Regions from separate parts of the Paenibacillus haidiansis genome, predicted to be linked through region 4. Evidence: predicted binding sites of a transcription regulator. Region 4 holds the regulator's gene; each other region holds the start of a gene.
The links. Region 4 encodes Rex, which represses fermentation and respiration genes when NADH is low (regulators of the CRP and FNR family bind a similar motif). Its sites were predicted from a motif close to TTGTGAAATATTTCACAA; they were not measured.

Region 1: V3851_RS25695 (DUF438 domain-containing protein) is a predicted target of Rex. The motif match lies at 1,914-1,931, and genes of this name have one in related genera.
Region 2: V3851_RS23860 (DUF2249 domain-containing protein) is a predicted target of Rex. The motif match lies at 2,386-2,403, and genes of this name have one in related genera.
Region 3: ric (iron-sulfur cluster repair di-iron protein) is a predicted target of Rex. The motif match lies at 2,273-2,290, and genes of this name have one in related genera.

Annotation. Positions count from the first base shown of each region.
Region 1 covers NZ_JAZHPZ010000024.1:29,228-33,417, forward strand. Annotated here, with positions in the region: gene V3851_RS25685 (HAMP domain-containing sensor histidine kinase) at 1-1,136, opposite strand, end outside; gene V3851_RS25690 (response regulator transcription factor) at 1,133-1,813, opposite strand; gene V3851_RS25695 (DUF438 domain-containing protein) at 2,107-3,369, shown strand; gene V3851_RS25700 (ROK family glucokinase) at 3,598-4,190, shown strand, end outside.
Region 2 covers NZ_JAZHPZ010000019.1:47,206-51,395, reverse strand. Annotated here, with positions in the region: gene V3851_RS23880 (TIGR04053 family radical SAM/SPASM domain-containing protein) at 1-626, shown strand, start outside; gene V3851_RS23875 (YhcN/YlaJ family sporulation lipoprotein) at 700-1,302, opposite strand; gene V3851_RS23870 (DUF2249 domain-containing protein) at 1,448-1,702, opposite strand; gene V3851_RS23865 (hypothetical protein) at 1,702-2,061, opposite strand; gene V3851_RS23860 (DUF2249 domain-containing protein) at 2,082-2,318, opposite strand; gene V3851_RS23855 (helix-turn-helix domain-containing protein) at 3,239-3,694, opposite strand; gene V3851_RS23850 (hypothetical protein) at 3,919-4,190, shown strand, end outside.
Region 3 covers NZ_JAZHPZ010000001.1:320,460-324,649, forward strand. Annotated here, with positions in the region: gene nirB (nitrite reductase large subunit NirB) at 1-1,268, opposite strand, end outside; gene ric (iron-sulfur cluster repair di-iron protein) at 1,469-2,179, opposite strand; gene V3851_RS01575 (FAD-dependent oxidoreductase) at 2,398-2,967, opposite strand; gene V3851_RS01580 (winged helix-turn-helix transcriptional regulator) at 3,028-3,345, opposite strand; gene V3851_RS01585 (sugar phosphate isomerase/epimerase family protein) at 3,613-4,190, opposite strand, start outside.
Region 4 covers NZ_JAZHPZ010000001.1:136,521-140,710, forward strand. Annotated here, with positions in the region: gene V3851_RS00595 (amidohydrolase) at 23-1,324, opposite strand; gene V3851_RS00600 (redox-sensing transcriptional repressor Rex) at 1,299-1,961, opposite strand; gene dinG (ATP-dependent DNA helicase DinG) at 2,037-4,190, opposite strand, start outside.

The DNA.
Region 1 (4,190 bases), on a different contig from region 4:
CACATGAGCGGTTCCTCCTCCGGCAGCTCGATGTCGGCCTCGATGCCCGCCTTCTCCCACAGAGGGTACCAGGCGGCCGCGCTCATCCGGACAATGCGCAGAACGTCGTGCTCGGCCAGCGTCAAGGCGTACCGTCCGCTCGTGAGCAGATTGTAGTCGAGCAAATGGTCGATCAGCCCGCCGAGATCCTCGATTTTGCTCTCCATCAGGGCCAGGGACTGCCGCCCTTGCTCGGACAACGGCTCCTTGCGGAACGAATACAGCTGACCGCCAAGAACGGTCAGCGGCGTCCGCAAATCATGCGATAAATTACCGATCAAATTTTTGCGCAACTCCTCTTCTTCATGCTCGCGGCGCCGGCTGTAATCCAGCTCGTCAATCATATGATTGAAGGCTTGCTCCAGGCGGCCGATCTCATCCGGGCGGCCCATCGGAATTTTGACCGGCAGCCCGTTCGGCCCCGTCCAGGTCATGGCGGATTCCAAACGGAGCAGCCGCTTGCGGATATCGCGGAAGAACAAATAGGACAGCAGAATGAAGAAGGCGAACATCAAAAACATAAAGAAGCCGTAGAACCGGGTGTCTCTCCCGGAGCCTCCCGTCGAATGCTTCATATATTCGCGGGAAAGTTCAAACGACATAAACCCTTGTCCGGTCGATTCCTCGTCTCCGCCGATAAAAGCGACAACGGTAAACGGCTCGCCGCTCACGGCCTTTTTCATGTAATCGACGGCGTCCTCCGGCGTCCACTTGGACGGAATATCGCTTCGCTCCGGCAGCCGCACATGTGTCGTGCCTTCCGCGTCGACCCAAAACATCGCAGCCTCGGGGTATTTCGCCTTCAATTCCTTCAGCCTGGTATCGATCTCTTCCGCTGATTTTCCGTTCAGCGACAAGGCCTCATTGTGCCACATTTCTTCAAGAGTCATGCCGGAGCCGTAGTACGGAAGAGCCGGCGTAACCTCGTTGGGTGTTGCGGGGAACACCAGCCGGGACACGAGCCATGACGCGGACAAACTCAACGGTATCAGCAGCGGGATGAGCACGAGCGCGATGCAGATGATGATGATATAACGCGACAGCAGCGAATTGCGGAATCGGGATTTTTTCCTCCGGGGGTCATGCGATTCTCTCATGCCCGCACCCTGTACCCGATTCCGCGGATCGTCTCGATGATTTCCGGATTGGCGGGGTCGCGCTCCAATTTTTCGCGCAAATGACGGATATGGACCATCAAGGTTTTATCTCCTTCCAGATAGGGCTCTCCCCATACGGCTTCATAGATTTGCTCCTTGGTCATGATTTGCCCCAAATGTCTCAGCAGGTATTGGAAAATGTGGAATTGCTTCCCGGTCAGCACAATCTCTTCTCCATTCTCCCGGTCCTTGATCAAATTTTCCCGCTCGTAAACGAGCAAATGGCGAAGCTCCAGCGGTTCGGGGGAGGCGGTACCGCTGCGCCGGAGCAGCACTTCTACCCGCGCCGCCAGCTCATCGGGATGGAACGGCTTGGTCAGGTAGTCGTCGGCGAACTGCAGCCCCTGCAGTTTGTCGTCGATCGAGGTCCGGGCGGACAGCATCAGGATCGGGAGTGCCGGGTACTGCTTTTTCAGCCGCTGCCCGACGGTGAAGCCGTCGAGTCCCGGCAGCATGACGTCCAGGATCGCAAGGTGGCACGAGGCGGCTTCCTCCACGGCCCGTTCCCCGCTGGTAAGCCAGGTAACGGTGTAGCCCCGCTCGGTTAAATCGGCATTCACCCATGCTCCGATTTCCCGGTCGTCTTCGATATACAAAATATTTTTATTTGATATCATCATTGGAATTCTTCTTCCTTTCCGGCCTTCGGGCGCTTAACGACTCTATTGTGGCAAATTGGTGAGGAAAAATAAACTGTCGCGGACAACATTTTTTAATTTGTGATTACAATCACAAGTTCGCAAAACCCGCTATGCTAATTTCTAAGCGAGAACAGTTATCACTTAAATTTTAGTTATTTTAAATCGCATATATCGCAAAGTGCAAACGAAAAGGCCGGAGCCAAAGCAACTGGCCTGCGAACCAAGCGGATTGGTGAGGTTGCCGAAATATGATGAAAGGGGAGCGAATGATGAGCGAACTTATCAACAACCGGGAGCACAGTGTACCGGAGCAATCGCGCCGCCAAGCGCTGCTGAAGGAGATCATCAAGGAGCTGCACCAGGGCAAGAGCGTGGAGGAAGTGAAGGCGCGCTTTGAAGAAGCGGTCGGCGATGTCACGGTCGCGGAAATTTCCGCGATGGAGCACGCGCTGATGGAGGAGGAAGGCATTCCGGTCGAAGAGGTGCAGCGGCTTTGCTCCGTACATACGGAGATTTTTAAGGGCTCGATCGGGGAAATTCACCGTTCGGACCGGGCGGAGGAACAACCCGGGCATCCGGTGCACACCTTCAAGCTTGAGAACCGCGAAATCGAACGGCTGGTCAATTTCAAGCTTTCGCTGCATCTGGACAAATTCCGCAAGGAAGATTCCGAGGACGTGATCTTTAAGCTGCTGGAGGATTTGAGCCTGCTGCTGGATCTCGACAAGCACTACAGCCGGAAGGAAAATCTGCTCTTCCCCTATTTGGAGAAGTACGGGATTTATGGGCCGACCAAGGTCATGTGGGGCATCGACGACGGCATCCGAGCGATGATCAAGGAGGTTAAAGCCAAGCTGACATCCTACGATGGAGACCGGGAGACCCTATGCACCGACATCGAGCGGATTATCCAGGAAGTCAACGCGATGATTTTCAAAGAGGAAAATATCTTGCTTCCGATGGCGCTGGAGAAGCTGACCGAAGACGAATGGGTCAAAATCGCCCGCGAAAGCGAGGAGATCGGCTTCTGCCTGACGGCTCCCGAGGCGGAGTGGATTCCTAAGCGCGAGCCGCTCCCGGACACGGAGAGCGCGGAAGCCGGGACGGAAGAGAGCGGTCAGGCGCCGCAAGGCTACGTGCGGTTCCAAACCGGGATTCTCTCGGTGGAACAGCTTGAAACGGTTCTCAACCATCTGCCCGTCGATCTGACCTTTATCGATGAGAACGATGTGGTCCGTTATTTCTCCCACGGCAAGGAGCGGATCTTCGCCCGCACCAAAGCGGTCATCGGCCGCACGGTGCAGAATTGCCACCCGCCGCAAAGCGTCCATGTCGTAGAGCAGCTGCTGGCCGACTTCAAATCCGGCAAAAAGGACAGCGAGGACTTCTGGATTCCGGTCAAGGACAAATTCGTGTATATCCGGTACTTTGCGGTCCGCGATGAGGACGGACGGTATCTCGGTACTCTGGAATTTACGCAAAATATCGCTCCAATCCGGGCCCTCGAAGGCCAGAAGCGGATTCTCTCCTGAAAATAGGATCGCTCCGGTTCCCCCGATGCGGGAGCCGGGGCGAATTGTTTTTAAATAACGCCAATTTGCACGAAAATTACCAGCACTTATGATCTTTATCACTTACCGGGAGGCCTTGTGCCTACTGGATTTCCGCCCTCCCGCTTCGCTTGACCGAAGCGGGAGGTTCGCTTATAGTTGGTACGTAGGAATAATCCGATTATTATGAGAAAAAAGGTGGCTTGTACAATGTCTGAAAAAATCTACATTGGTGTTGACCTGGGCGGAACGGCGATTAAAGTCGGCATCTGCAATGAAGAAGGGCAGCTTCTTCATACTTATGAAGGGCCCACCGAAACCGAGAAGGGTGCCGAGACGATCGTCAACAACATCGAACGCTATGTTCGTTTGATCGTGGAGCAGTCCCCTTTTGAGTGGGAGCAAGTTGCCGGTGTAGGTGCCGGTGTCGCCGGCTTCACGAACGTGCGCGAGGGCATTATTATTTTGGCGCCAAATGTAGGTTTGAAGGATTTTCATATCCGTGAAATTCTGGAGCAGCGACTCGGCAAGCCGGTCAAAATAGACAATGACGCCAACGTGGCGGCCTTGGGCGAAGCCTGGGGCGGCGCGGGCAAAGGCGTCGACAACTGCGTCTGCTATACGCTCGGAACCGGTGTCGGCGGCGGCATTATTATCGACGGCAAGATCTATCAGGGCTTTTCAGGCATGGCCGGCGAGCTTGGCCATATGGCTGTCGTACCGGATCTGGAAGCGATCCAGTGCGGCTGCGGCCAAATGGGCTGCCTGGAAACCGTGTCCTCGGCAACCGGCATTATCCGCAT
Region 2 (4,190 bases), on a different contig from region 4:
CGATTCAAATCAACACGACCGTGTCCCGGTACAATTTGGACGATCTGCCGCGGATCGCGGAGCTGGTCAAGGAGATGGGCGCCGTCCTGTGGAGCGTCTTTTTCCTCGTCCCTACGGGAAGAGGCATGGTGAGCGACATGATATCGGCGGAAGAGCACGAACGCGTGATGGAATGGCTGGCCCGTCTGCAGCGGGAGATGCCTTACGGAGTCAAGGCGACGGAAGCCCCTCATTACCGGCGGGTTTTCCTGCAGCAGAAGAAGCTGGAGGCCGCGGAGAGCGCGGCGCCGACGCCGGTCAAGCGCAAGGACCTCCTGGGCCGTTCGCCCAAAGGAGTGAATGACGGGGACGGATTCGTCTTCATCAGTCATGTCGGCGATGTGTATCCCAGCGGTTTTCTCCCCGTAAAATGCGGGAATGTCAGAGCATCTTCGCTGGCGGATATTTATAGAAATTCTCCGATATTGCAGGAGCTGCGCGATAAATCGCTGCTGAAAGGCAAATGCGGGGCATGCGAATTCAAGCAGCTTTGCGGCGGTTCCCGGGCAAGAGCTTACGCGGTAACCGGCGATTACCTGGAGAGCGACCCGTACTGCGCCTACATACCGAAGGCGCTGAGAGAATAACGGATGCGAATAACCTCATTAAGTGCCGATTTAATAGGGCGGCGTTAATGAGGTTATTTTTGATTTTCACCGGTTATTTTTTGAATGGCGCACGCACCGTTTTTCCGATATCCGCAATGACCGTCTTAATGTCTTTGGTGAGCGTTTTGACGGGTTTGGCTCCGTTCATCTTGGTATTCAATTTCTTGATCTTGGCATGCAGCTTTTGGTCGCTGGTCACATGGACCGCGTATTGGGGATAATTGACCTTGATTTGGTGGCGGACATTCTCTTCGACAATCGTGGGATTGGAGCCCTTGGTGTCCAGTCCGACCACGATGTCATTATTGTGAACGATCACCGTCGCCTTTTGCACACCGTTCGTTTTGGTGACCTTGTCCGAAATTTGCATCGGCAGCGGCTTACGCTTAATGGGAGGTGTGCTGTACAAATGCGAAGTCTGTTTCCCGCTTTGTTTGGCGCCCGGGGACTTGGCCTGATTCGCTTTAGGTTGCTTCGCTTGCGATTTTTGGGATTTGGCCTTGTTCGCCTTTGTACTTTTCGATTGCACGTTTTGTGTTTTGGACGATTTCGCCGAACGGTTTGCCGTTTGATTCGTATTGCATGCCGTGAGCGAAAAAACCAAGGCGGTCAGCAGGACGAATATGATAAACCGGAAAAAGTTTTTGGAATTCATAATGCAAAAAACCTCCTTTTTGCGTTATTTTGCTTGAATCCCAAAAAGTTATTCTGCTGCCCCGTTTCATAATTCATCCAAATCTCCAATAAAAAAGGCCTGTGCTTAAGCGGAGCGCCGCTTAAGACACAAGCCTTTATAACAGTTATTGATTTTTCGGCACAAATGTTACTTTCCAGTGATCGTCCGCAAGCTGTTCGCAAGCTGCACGATATCCCTTGCCTTCAAGCAGAGGAATCAGCGGCGCCGGTTTCATGATCGCGTGCAATACAAAGGTTTCACCCGGCTGCAACCGGTCAAACGTCTCCATGATAATGCTGAAAGGCTCCTCGCCGGCCCTAAGCTGCGGACGTACGTCGAGCTCCACGATCCCATCCGCGGAACGGTTCTCCGTAGCCATTATTCATTCACCTCCTGTCCGCCATACTCCATCGTCAGCGTGTTGGCCAGACGGGCCACGCCGCTAAGACCTTTCATCCCGCCGTACAGCGTATAGAAGAACGAGTCGGGAGCATCCAAAGAAAAGGATAAATATTGCTTCGGATCGATCCCCAGCATCTTCTCAAATAGCATCGCCGTATCATAGGCATAGAAGCAGAAGTAAGTATATTGAAATTCCGGCATCTTTTCGGCGATCGTCAAAATTTCAGCGGCGTATCGCTCCAGATTGCTTTCCGCCTCCGCAATCATGTTTAATGCGTCTTCCAGATCGACGGAGATTTTGATTGTTTTCTCATCAACCACCGTGACGGTTGCCATGGGCAACTACCCCCTGCCCGTTAGTTTTTGCCGATTTTGACTTGGAATGTTGTAGGACCTTGCTCGATATATTCCCAAGTGAACTGTCCCGGATGCATGGCCTCAAATTGGAAGCGCAGCGGTACGGGATCATGATCGTTTACCAGCAGCATCGCTTCTCCCGGCTGCAAGGCGCTGTATGCCGCAAAAATCGTTTTATGTTTTAATTGCGGCGGATATTCCGTAGCATTGATCGTTGTTTTGAAGTCCTGGCTCATACTAAAGCCCTCCTGTTATTAAAAATTTAAGTTTTCGCGATCATTATATCAATGCAGGAAACCAAGATTGTGATACTAGTCACAAAATAAAAGGACTGATGGAATCAGGGTTCCCGGCTTCGTGAATCCGTCAATGTTGAAGTGATGGCCGTCACAGGAAAGGGTTGTTTTCGCTTCCCTTGTGTACACTCTCAAGATATTTGACAAATAGTAAGTGACAAAAAAAGAACCGGGAAAACACGGGAAACGCCGATACTATAAGGGATTAGACGAGATAATATTAGAAAAACTATGACAGTAATCTTGAGAAGAAAAAAACGGTCACGTACTTTCGAATTTTGAAAGAAAAAAAGCGCGAAACCCTTTCGGGATAAGGGATTCGCGCTTTTTTTGAGTCCAGTTCACATTAGACCAGAATATGTATGACTCAAAAAATGTCGCCGCGTTATAACGGGGCGTTAGTCATTGTTAAATTCATTAACGCGAAGATTACCTAGTTCAAAGAAACCTAAATAAATCAAGGACTTTCGGTGATTTAGCTCTTTATATTATTGCGTTATAAAAAATACAAACCACTAATTTAAAGTGGATTTTCTTTATCCAAGCAAAGTGACATTTTAACAATTCACACAAAAAAGTGTCCCATTGCAGTTGTGACGCGGGTTTTCGGACTTTTATTAAATAAAAATTAGCATTGTTTCAATGGGACAAGGAACTGCACATTATTTCGAATAAATAGAGGCTAAGTAAGAGTCAAAAAACGCGACTTTATAGTTGGTCAATTCTTCAATTTGTACAGACTGGCAAATTGTGCGGAATTGCTTTATTTGCGCGGGTTCACAACTATCTTTTGTTAATGATTAAGGTAAGAGCAATTCTTCAGCATAAGATAGGAAAACCTATCATTGCATACAAAAAAATTAGGCGGACTCACTTTTTGCTGCGCCTTCTTCTCGTCTTTCTGTATTCATCGAGGAAGAAGACTTCTGCGTGACCGATGTTTGACGTATATCCTCACGCGCCATCAGTATCCCCATTATCATTCCTTCAATCTTCACTTGTTCCTTTTCGGTCAATTGATGAAATTTTGCTAAAAGTTCCAGATCAGCAGGAGAAATTGAATCGCCACTTGCAGTTTGAGTCGTAGGCTGAACAACATGTTCGGATATCTGATATTCTTTTCCTGTCACAAGCCAATCTATTGAAACAGAGAGCGCTTTGCTGATGAGCAATAAATTTGCAACAGAGGGAGCGTATTTGTCATTTTCAAGATCGCTCATATTTCCAGTGGATATGCCAGTCAATTTATTTATGTCTTTTAGCGTAAGCTTCAGTTCTTTTCGTTTGCCTTTTATCCTTTCACCAATTGTGCCCATATGAATTGATCCTCCCAGGGAAATTCGGATTTCAGTGTAAATATCTGATTTCAGAATTAAATTTATTGACAAGTTCGGATATCCGAAATAAAATAATGATAGATAGGAAACCTTATCAAGATATTACCACACATCATGATCTAACAACAGGTTTAAGGCAACCTGATCCTTGAAAACTGAATATTTACTTCTGATTGGAATTCTATGTGGAGAGGAGGATTTATGTGGCCAGATCCTTGCATGAGCAGCATGAGCTTGTAACGGGAATTGCTCAGAAAATTCTTGGGGATATTCAGATGAATGCTCCAGATGCGGAATTAATCGTATCTACTGCACACGAAGCAGCAATGGAATCTTTTATTGAGTTTTTGGAGGAACGCGAAAAATTACTGATTTCCGAACTGAGGAAAGTCACGCTTGAAATTAGTGCAAAAATTGCTGCAACAAGACAATTAAGAAATGAAGCGTCACGTGAAACTGGTAAACAAATCGCATT
Region 3 (4,190 bases), 180 kb from region 4:
CAGCCGCAGACGATCTCTTCATCGGCCATATTTTCGACCGAGGTGCTCTTTTTGCCCCCGCCGCAGCAGCCGGTGCCCATGAGCGAAGCGTACAACTCGTCGGTCATGACCGTTTTTTGCTTGATCAGCTTTTGCAGTTCCGCCGAGTCCGTAATATCGCCGAACAGTACGGCACCGACCATGACGCCGTCCTTGAGCAGTATTTTTTTGTAGGTCCGCTTCCAATCGTCCTTGTTTGCGATCACCGTATGCTCCGGCCCGTCGATAAACTCGCCGGTCGAGAACACGTCGACTCCGGAAATTTTCAGCTTGGTCGATACGACCGAGCCTTCATAAGGCGCGGTGTCAATGCCGCTGATATGCTTCGCCAGCACCATGCCCTGCTCGAACAGCGGGGCTACAAGGCCGTAGCAGACGCCGCGGTGCTCGGTGCATTCGCCGACCGAGTACACATTTTCCATCGAGGTTTGCAGGTAGTCGTTGACTACAATCCCCCGGCCGACTTCAATTCCGCTCTCCTTGGCCACCGCCACATTCGGCTTGATACCCACCGCCATGACAACGAATTCGGCATCCAGCACCGTGTCGTCGGCAAACCGGAGGCCGCTGACCCGCTTGTCGCCGAGCAGTTCGACGGTTTGCGCGCCCATTTTGAATTTGATGCCCTGGCGTTCCAGCTCGGCCTTCAGCATCGAGGCCGCCTGATGATCAAGCTGGCGCTCCATCAAATCTTCCATAAGGTGGACGACCGTCACGTCCATGCCGAGCTGAACAAGCCCTTTGGCCGCTTCCAGCCCGAGCAGGCCTCCGCCGATGACAGCGGCGGTCCGGTACGTTTTGGCCGCTTCCAGCATCTGATTGCAGTCCGCAATATCGCGGAAGCCGACGACGCCTTCCTTATCCGCGCCCGGAATCGGCAGAATAAACGAATTCGAGCCCGTGGCGATCAGCACCTTGTCGTAAGGCACCCGCAGGCCGTCCGCAGCAACTACCTCTTTGCGGCTTTCGTCGATCTTGGCGACGGTCGTTCCCGTATGCAGGGTAATTCCGTTATCCTTGTACCAGTTCAAATCATTGAGCACAATATCGTCCAGCGTTTTGCTGCCTTCCAGAACATAGGAAAGCATGATCCGGTTATAATTGGGATGCGGCTCGCTCCCGAACACGGTAATGTCGAATTTGGTCGTTAATTTCAAAATTTGCTCTACGGTGCTGATCCCTGCCATCCCGTTGCCGATGACGACCAGCTTCTCTTTGGCTGTTTCCATCTCAGAATTGCCTCCTTCAATATCCGTTTGCTCCATGACTTCTGCTTTAATCGGTTTCCAACTTCATACCAAAATTATATATTTAAAATTCTAATTAAATTGTGATTTATTTCACACTAAATGTGAAACTTATCACATATTTGTTCAAATTTTTCTCTGTTTTCCACAAGGAAAAACAGAGAAGGCTGTAAATCTATGATTCAGACTTCCGAGTAGCGCGGAAAAAGAATATTATTTTCCAGGTGAATATGCGTAAATGTCATCCCTTCCAGCTCTTCCAGCCGGGCGTAGGTCGTCCGGTAAGTCGTGCAGGCGTGAGCCGGCGGTTGATAATCCCCGGTAATATCCCGCAGCCTTTTGAGAATCCGCCCCGCTCCCTCATGCTCATCCTCCAGCTCGTCGATCGCGGACCGCAGTTTGCCGAGAACCTCTTCCTCTTGACCAAGCTCCCAGTTGATCATCTTCGGAAACACTTCCGCCTCTTCCTTGGCGGTATGCTCCAGCAATTCGTCGCGAAGCTGTCCGTACAATTGCTGCACTTCAAGCAAATGAGGATCATGTTCGCCGTGAACGCGCGCGACCTTCGTCACGCTCTTTTGCAGCTCAGGCAATTCTTCCCGCAAAAACGCATGATGCTTATTGACGATGTGCTCGATCAAGGACCGGGAATCCGCTTCCTCCCATGCATCCCTTTCTTCCGCTTGCGGATGAGCCGCCGCGAGTTCCGTCAAATCGGCGACCAGTTCCTCGGCCTCGATCCCTCTTTCCGCTGCGGCCGCCTGAAGAGAGCGGTTGCCCCCACAGCAAAAATCGATTTTGCGGCGACGGAAATAATCCGCCGATTTCGGGAACCCCAGCACGATATCGCGGACTAAGTCTTCCTTGTCAAATTGCCGTTTGCGCTCAGTCATACCTGTTCCCCTCCTAACGCAATTAAACTTTGATCCTAAAAGAACTCCATTTCAAAATACTAAATTTAGCCTATCGCACCCTGAAAATGAAGCTTGTGATTCCAGTCACAAGCTTTTTGTCGATTTTAGCGCAGTGCATGTGCACGGAGCACAAAAAGGGCCGCCTTCCGTAGTCTCACTACTTCCGGCAGCCCTTAGAGATTCCGATTTAAATGATACTAAGCCTTCAATACGTCATGATCCACATAACGGTCTCCGTTCAATTCACTGATGAGTTCAATCGCCACTTTGGCCCCGTCCCCCGCCGTTATAATCGTGTGAACGCTTACGCCGGCGACCGTGCCTGCGGCCCAAATGCGGGGATTGCTGGTGCGTCCGTTACCGTCCGTCGCGATGACGGTCTTGATTCTCGGCTCTCTGCCTTCCTTCAGCTCAAGCCCGATCGCACCCGCGAGATCCGTGAGGGCTCCGGTTGCCAAAATCACATGCGAAGCCTCGTAGCTGCGGCCGGATTCCGTTTTTACCGTGACTCTTGATCCACCGTTCGTATCCACGACCGTGACTTTCTCTTCGATAAATTTGGCTCCGAACTTCTGGGCCTGCTCCCGACCGATTTTCAAAAGATCCGGCCCGGAAATGTCTTTTGCCCCATAATGGTTTTCAATCCAAGCCCGCTTCGTCATACTGGTATTGCTGTCCAGCACCAGGGTTTCCTTCCCCGCTTTAGCCAGAAACAATGCCGCGCTTGCTCCCGCAGGGCCCGCTCCGATTACGATTACCTCAGCCACAAGTACACCCACTTTCATTATAATTCGTGCCGCTTCCGCCACGGGAAAACGGCACGCCCTTCACTTAATCCACTGCTCAGCCCAGCATTGCACCTCGTTCATTACCGGGCTTAGGGCCCTGCCCTTCTCCGTCAGTTCGTATTCGATCCGTACGGGCGTCTCCGGGTAAACATGTCTGGCCACGATCCCTTCATTCTCCAGGTCCTTCATGCGTTCGGACAACATCTTGTCGCTCATTGCCGGAATCCCGTTCGAAATATCCTTGAAACGCTTGGGCCCGCTCATCAATGTCCGGATGATCAGACCGTTCCAGCGCTTCCCCAGAATCACGAACGCCGACTCGAAGCGGGGACACATCGCGAACTGATTTTCTTCCATGTGAATTCACCTCATAAATAAAAGAACACAAATTTTACGATGCTAAACTTACGATTAGTTAGTATATTACATCATAGCATATTTCCGGAGGAATGAACACGCTTAGATTATGCCAGCCCATGTTATTTTAGATTATACAATATCCGCCCGCCAGGAAAAAACCCCTACTCAAACTGAAGACGGTCCAAAATATGTAAGTGCTTACAGAGTGAAAAACGGCCGCCGGACGGCGGCCGCTAATGCTAAGTATATTCGGATTGCGGCAACTTATACCCACCACATCTCCGTGCCCGAATCCTCGATCAGAACCTGTTGCAGGTTCTTGACAGCCTTCGTGAATCCTTCCTCCGTCGACATCAGACCGTCTTCGTGCTCGATGCTTACCACGTAATCATAGCCGTGCAGGCGCAGCGCACTGATGATATCGGCCCAAGTTTTCAGATCATGGCCGAAGCCCACCGTACGGAACTGCCAAGCCCGGTCCAGCATCGCCGTGTACGGCTGCATGTCCGTAATTCCGTAACGATTGACGTTAACCGGATCGATCGTCGTATCTTTGGCATGGAAATGATGGATTGCTCCCGCCCGGCCCAAGATGGAAATGGCTTGCACCGGATCGATCCCCTGCCACCACATATGGCTCGGGTCGAGATTGGCGCCGATCGCTTCTCCCGCGGCCTCGCGCAGGCGCAGCAGGGTTGCCGGCGTGTGCACGGAGAAACCGCCGTGCAGCTCCAGCCCGATTTTGACATGATGATCGGCCGCGTATTTGCCCCATTCGGTCCAGTAAGGGATTACTTTGTTCGTCCACTGCCAATCCAAAATTTCCTGAAAATCGTTGGGCC
Region 4 (4,190 bases):
CCTTTCCCCAATGCCGGATTAATCATCGAGCGAGCAAGCCCTCAAAAGCCGCCTGCGCTTCGAACCGCACTTTCTCTTCGTCCAAGGTCAGGCATTCTCCGTGCTTGACGACCTGCTTGCCGTTCACCCAGACATGCTCTACATCCTTCGGACCGGCGGAGTAAACCGCATGCGAAATATAATCGGTCCGCGGCAGGAAATGAGCCTGCTCCGTATCCAGCGCGATGAAATCCGCCTTCATCCCGGCGGCGAGCTTGCCCGTATCGGACAGGAAGAGCGATTTAGCTCCGTATTCCGTGCCCATTCGGAGCGCTTCCGCTGCCGGAACGGCCGTAGGGTCGCCCGAAACTCCCTTATGGATCAGGGCCGCCAGGCGGATCTCTTCGAACATGTCGAGGTTATTGTTGCTGGCCGGACCGTCCGTGCCGAGCGAGACGGTGACCCCGGCCTTAAGCAGCTCGGGCACGCGCGCCACGCCGCTTGCCAGCTTGAGATTGCTGCCCGGATTATGGGACACGGCGACATGGTGATCCGCTAAAATCCCGATTTCCTCGTCGGTCAAATGCACGGCGTGCGCCAGCAGTGCCGGGCGGCTGAACAAGCCGAGATTGAGCAGATGCTGAACGGGACGAACGCCGTAATCGGCCACATTCTGCTCGACTTCGGCGCGCGTTTCCGACATATGCGTATGAAGCGGAAGATTCAGATCATGCGCCGCCTGTACGATTTTCTCGATATAATCCGGAGGACAGGTATAAGGCGCGTGCGGAGACATCATCGTCGTAATCCGCCCGTCCGCCTTGCCGTGCCAGTTCTTGGCGAAGGCCACCGCATCATCCAGCTTCTGCTGCTGCACATCCGGCGGACACAAACCGATCACGCCGCGCGTCAGCACGGCGCGGATGCCCGACTGCTCGACTACGGCTGCCACTTGATCCATATGGTCGTACATATCGAGGAACGTCGTCGTCCCGCCTTTCAGCATTTCCAGAACCGACAGTGCCGTGCCCCGGTACACGTCTTCTCCCGAAAATTTAGCTTCCATCGGCCACATTTTCTCCTGCAGCCACTGCTGCAGCACCATATCGTCGCCATAACCGCGAAGCAGGGACATCGCGGCATGGCCGTGGGTGTTGATCAGGCCCGGCAGAAACAGCAGGCCTTTGCCGTCGAACGTTTCGGCTCCTTCCGCTCCCACAGGCCGGTCTTCGCCGATATAGGCGATCGTGTCGCCTTCAATCAGCATATAGCCGCGAAGAACCGGGTTTTCCCGGTCAAGTACGGCAAAAGTTCCATCTTTAATCAGCCATTTTCGAGTCGTCATTGGTTGTTTCCTTTCCCCCATCCAAATAATACGCCAAGCTCATCAAATCGGTTGTGAAATCGGCCGCATGCACGCGCACTTCGGCCGGGGCCTTGATGATGATCGGAGCAAAATTGAGGATCGCCCCGATCCCCGCTTCGATAAGCTGGTCGGCCACGCGTTGTGCCTCTACGTCCGGTACCGTAATAATGCCGATACGGATATTTTTCTTCTTTACGGTTTCGATCAGCTCTTCGATCGGCTGAATCTCGATGTTGTTGATCATGGTGCCGATTTTGGCGGGCGATGAATCAAAAACGGCCACAATTTTCATATTGTCCTTGACGTAAGCATTGTAATTGGACAGCGCCTGACCGAGATTACCGGCACCGATCAAAGCGACGTTGATCTGCTGGTCCAAATTGAGAATTTGCCTGATCTTTTCGATCAGATAGGGCACATCGTAGCCGATCCCCTTGCGGCCGAAATCGCCGAAATACGCGAGATCCTTGCGGATTTGCGCCGGATTGAGATCCAGCTTCTGTCCCAGCTCCTGGGACGATACCGTCGGAACTTCACGGCGGCTCAATTCATTGAGAAACCGCAAATACACCGGCAATCTGCGTACTACAGCATCCGAAATTTTTTCCGTTTTCATTGGTTATCCCCCTATTTGGCGCGATTTGAACAACAATTACCGCTCTTATTCATCACTCTTTATAAATCTCGCTCTTTATACATCCAGCCATTCCGAAATGCGAGGAACCATCTGCCCAAGCGGCATATGCTCCATCTTCGGTCCAGGCAAAGAATATAAAAAATACTTTCCGTAGTAAGATTCCAAGATGCGCGTATCGTAAACGACCACGATCCCGCGGTCCTGCGAGGACCGGACCAGCCGTCCGAAGCCTTGCTTGAACCGGATCACGGCCTGAGGAACCGACAGCTTCATAAACGGATTCTTCTTCTCCTGCTGCAGCCGTTCGCTCTTGGCCTCAACGAGCGGATGGTTGGGCGGTTGAAACGGCAGCCGGACGATGGCGAGACTGGTCAACGCTTCTCCAGGGATGTCCACTCCTTCCCAAAAGCTGTTGGTTCCCAGCAGCACGGAGGCGTTCTGTCCCTGAAAGCGCCGGGTCAGCTTGGTCCGGCTTCCGCTGTCCATGCCTTGCCCGATCACGGTAATTCCCTGCTCCGCCAAGAGCTCCTTGAGCGGATCGTATACCTGCCTTAGCATCCGGTAGGAAGTGAACAACACCAGCATGCGGCCTTTCGTGACGACCGCCGTATCGGCCAGCGATTGCACCAGCGTACGCACAAAATGATCGTCGCCCACGCTGCCCTTCACGCTGGGGAAGTCACGCGGGATGACCACAAGCGCCTGTTCGCGGTAATTGAACGGCGAGGGAAGCATCGCCGTAAGCAGCCGCTCCTGTTCCGCCGCTTCCCCGAGCCCAAGCTGGTCGATCATATATTGAAACGATTTATCCACCGACAGCGTAGCCGAAGTCATGACCACGCTTTTCTTCTTATCGAAGAAAAATCCTTTCAGCTGCGTGCTCACATCGATCGGAACCGCAAACAATTGCAGAGATTTGCTGCGATAGGTGCCGTTTCCTTCGAGCCAGTAGACCGTATTGGCATCGTCCATCTTCATGAAGAACCGCAGGGCGTCGCGCTCGCCGGCCAGATCCTTGAACAGGCCGCTGATATCGGTGACTAAACTGTCGAATCCGTAATCGTTGTCGTCGTCCTTCAGCTCGGCAAGCAGACGCTCCCCTTTGCGGATCGTATCGGAAAGCGTGGTATAGATCTGATTCTCGATCGCGGAAAGCGCCTCCCAGACTTTCGGCTTCTTGTCCTGCAAGAGCCGGAGCACGAATTGTCCGGGGTCGCCGGGGGCCGCATCACTGCGTTCCGGCATGAGCGCAAACAATTGTTCCGCCAGCCGGTCCCAACAATCTTTCACATCGAGCAGCGAAGGATACAATCCGTCGATGACCGAGCACCATTCCGCCGATTTTTCGCCCTCCGCATGACCAAGCATCGTTCTCAGGTTCGGCAATTGTCCGGTCTTGCTGTCCTTAAACAGCCGGGTAAGCGTATGGACAACGGTGAAATATTTCATTTGCAAGCCGAGATGCTTGCCGGCGACCTCCTCCAAATGGTGCGCCTCGTCGATGACCAGGCGGTCGTAGCCCGGCAGGAGCTGATGCCCGGCCTGAATGTCCGTAAACAGCTTGGAATGGTTCGTAATGACCACGTCGGCCACCCCGGCTTCATGCTTGGCCTTATGGTAATAGCACTTGCGGAACCACGGGCAGGACCGGCCAAGGCAGGAATCGGATTCGCTAGCCACCGTTTCCCAGAAATCGCTGCCCCGGTTTCCCAGATTGAGTTCTTCGTCGTCCCCCGTCTCCGTCTGCGCCAGCCAGACGATCATTTGGGCCGCCGTTATCACCTCTTCTTTAGGTGTGGCAAAGTCCTTTCTATTCATTTTATGTTCAAATTTGCGCAAACACAAATAATGTTGTCTTCCTTTAAACACCGCGGCCGTAAACGGAAACGGCACGGCTTCCGTCAGCAGGGGGATATCCCGTTCCCGCAGCTGCTCCTGAAGGTTGATCGTATGCGTGCTGACCATAACCTTCTCGTCTTGCTTTACGCTATGATAAATGGCCGGCAGCAGGTACCCGAGCGATTTGCCGGTACCGGTCCCCGCCTCGATCAAGAGATGCTTGTCCTCGGCAAAGGCGCGATTCACTTCGCCCAGCATGAGGGTCTGAGCTTCGCGCTCTTCATATTCCGGCAGCTTGGCGCGCAAATTATCCTTTACCTGCTCCATAAACTGCTCGAAGGAAATGTCCCGCAGCGGATTGTCAAGCAT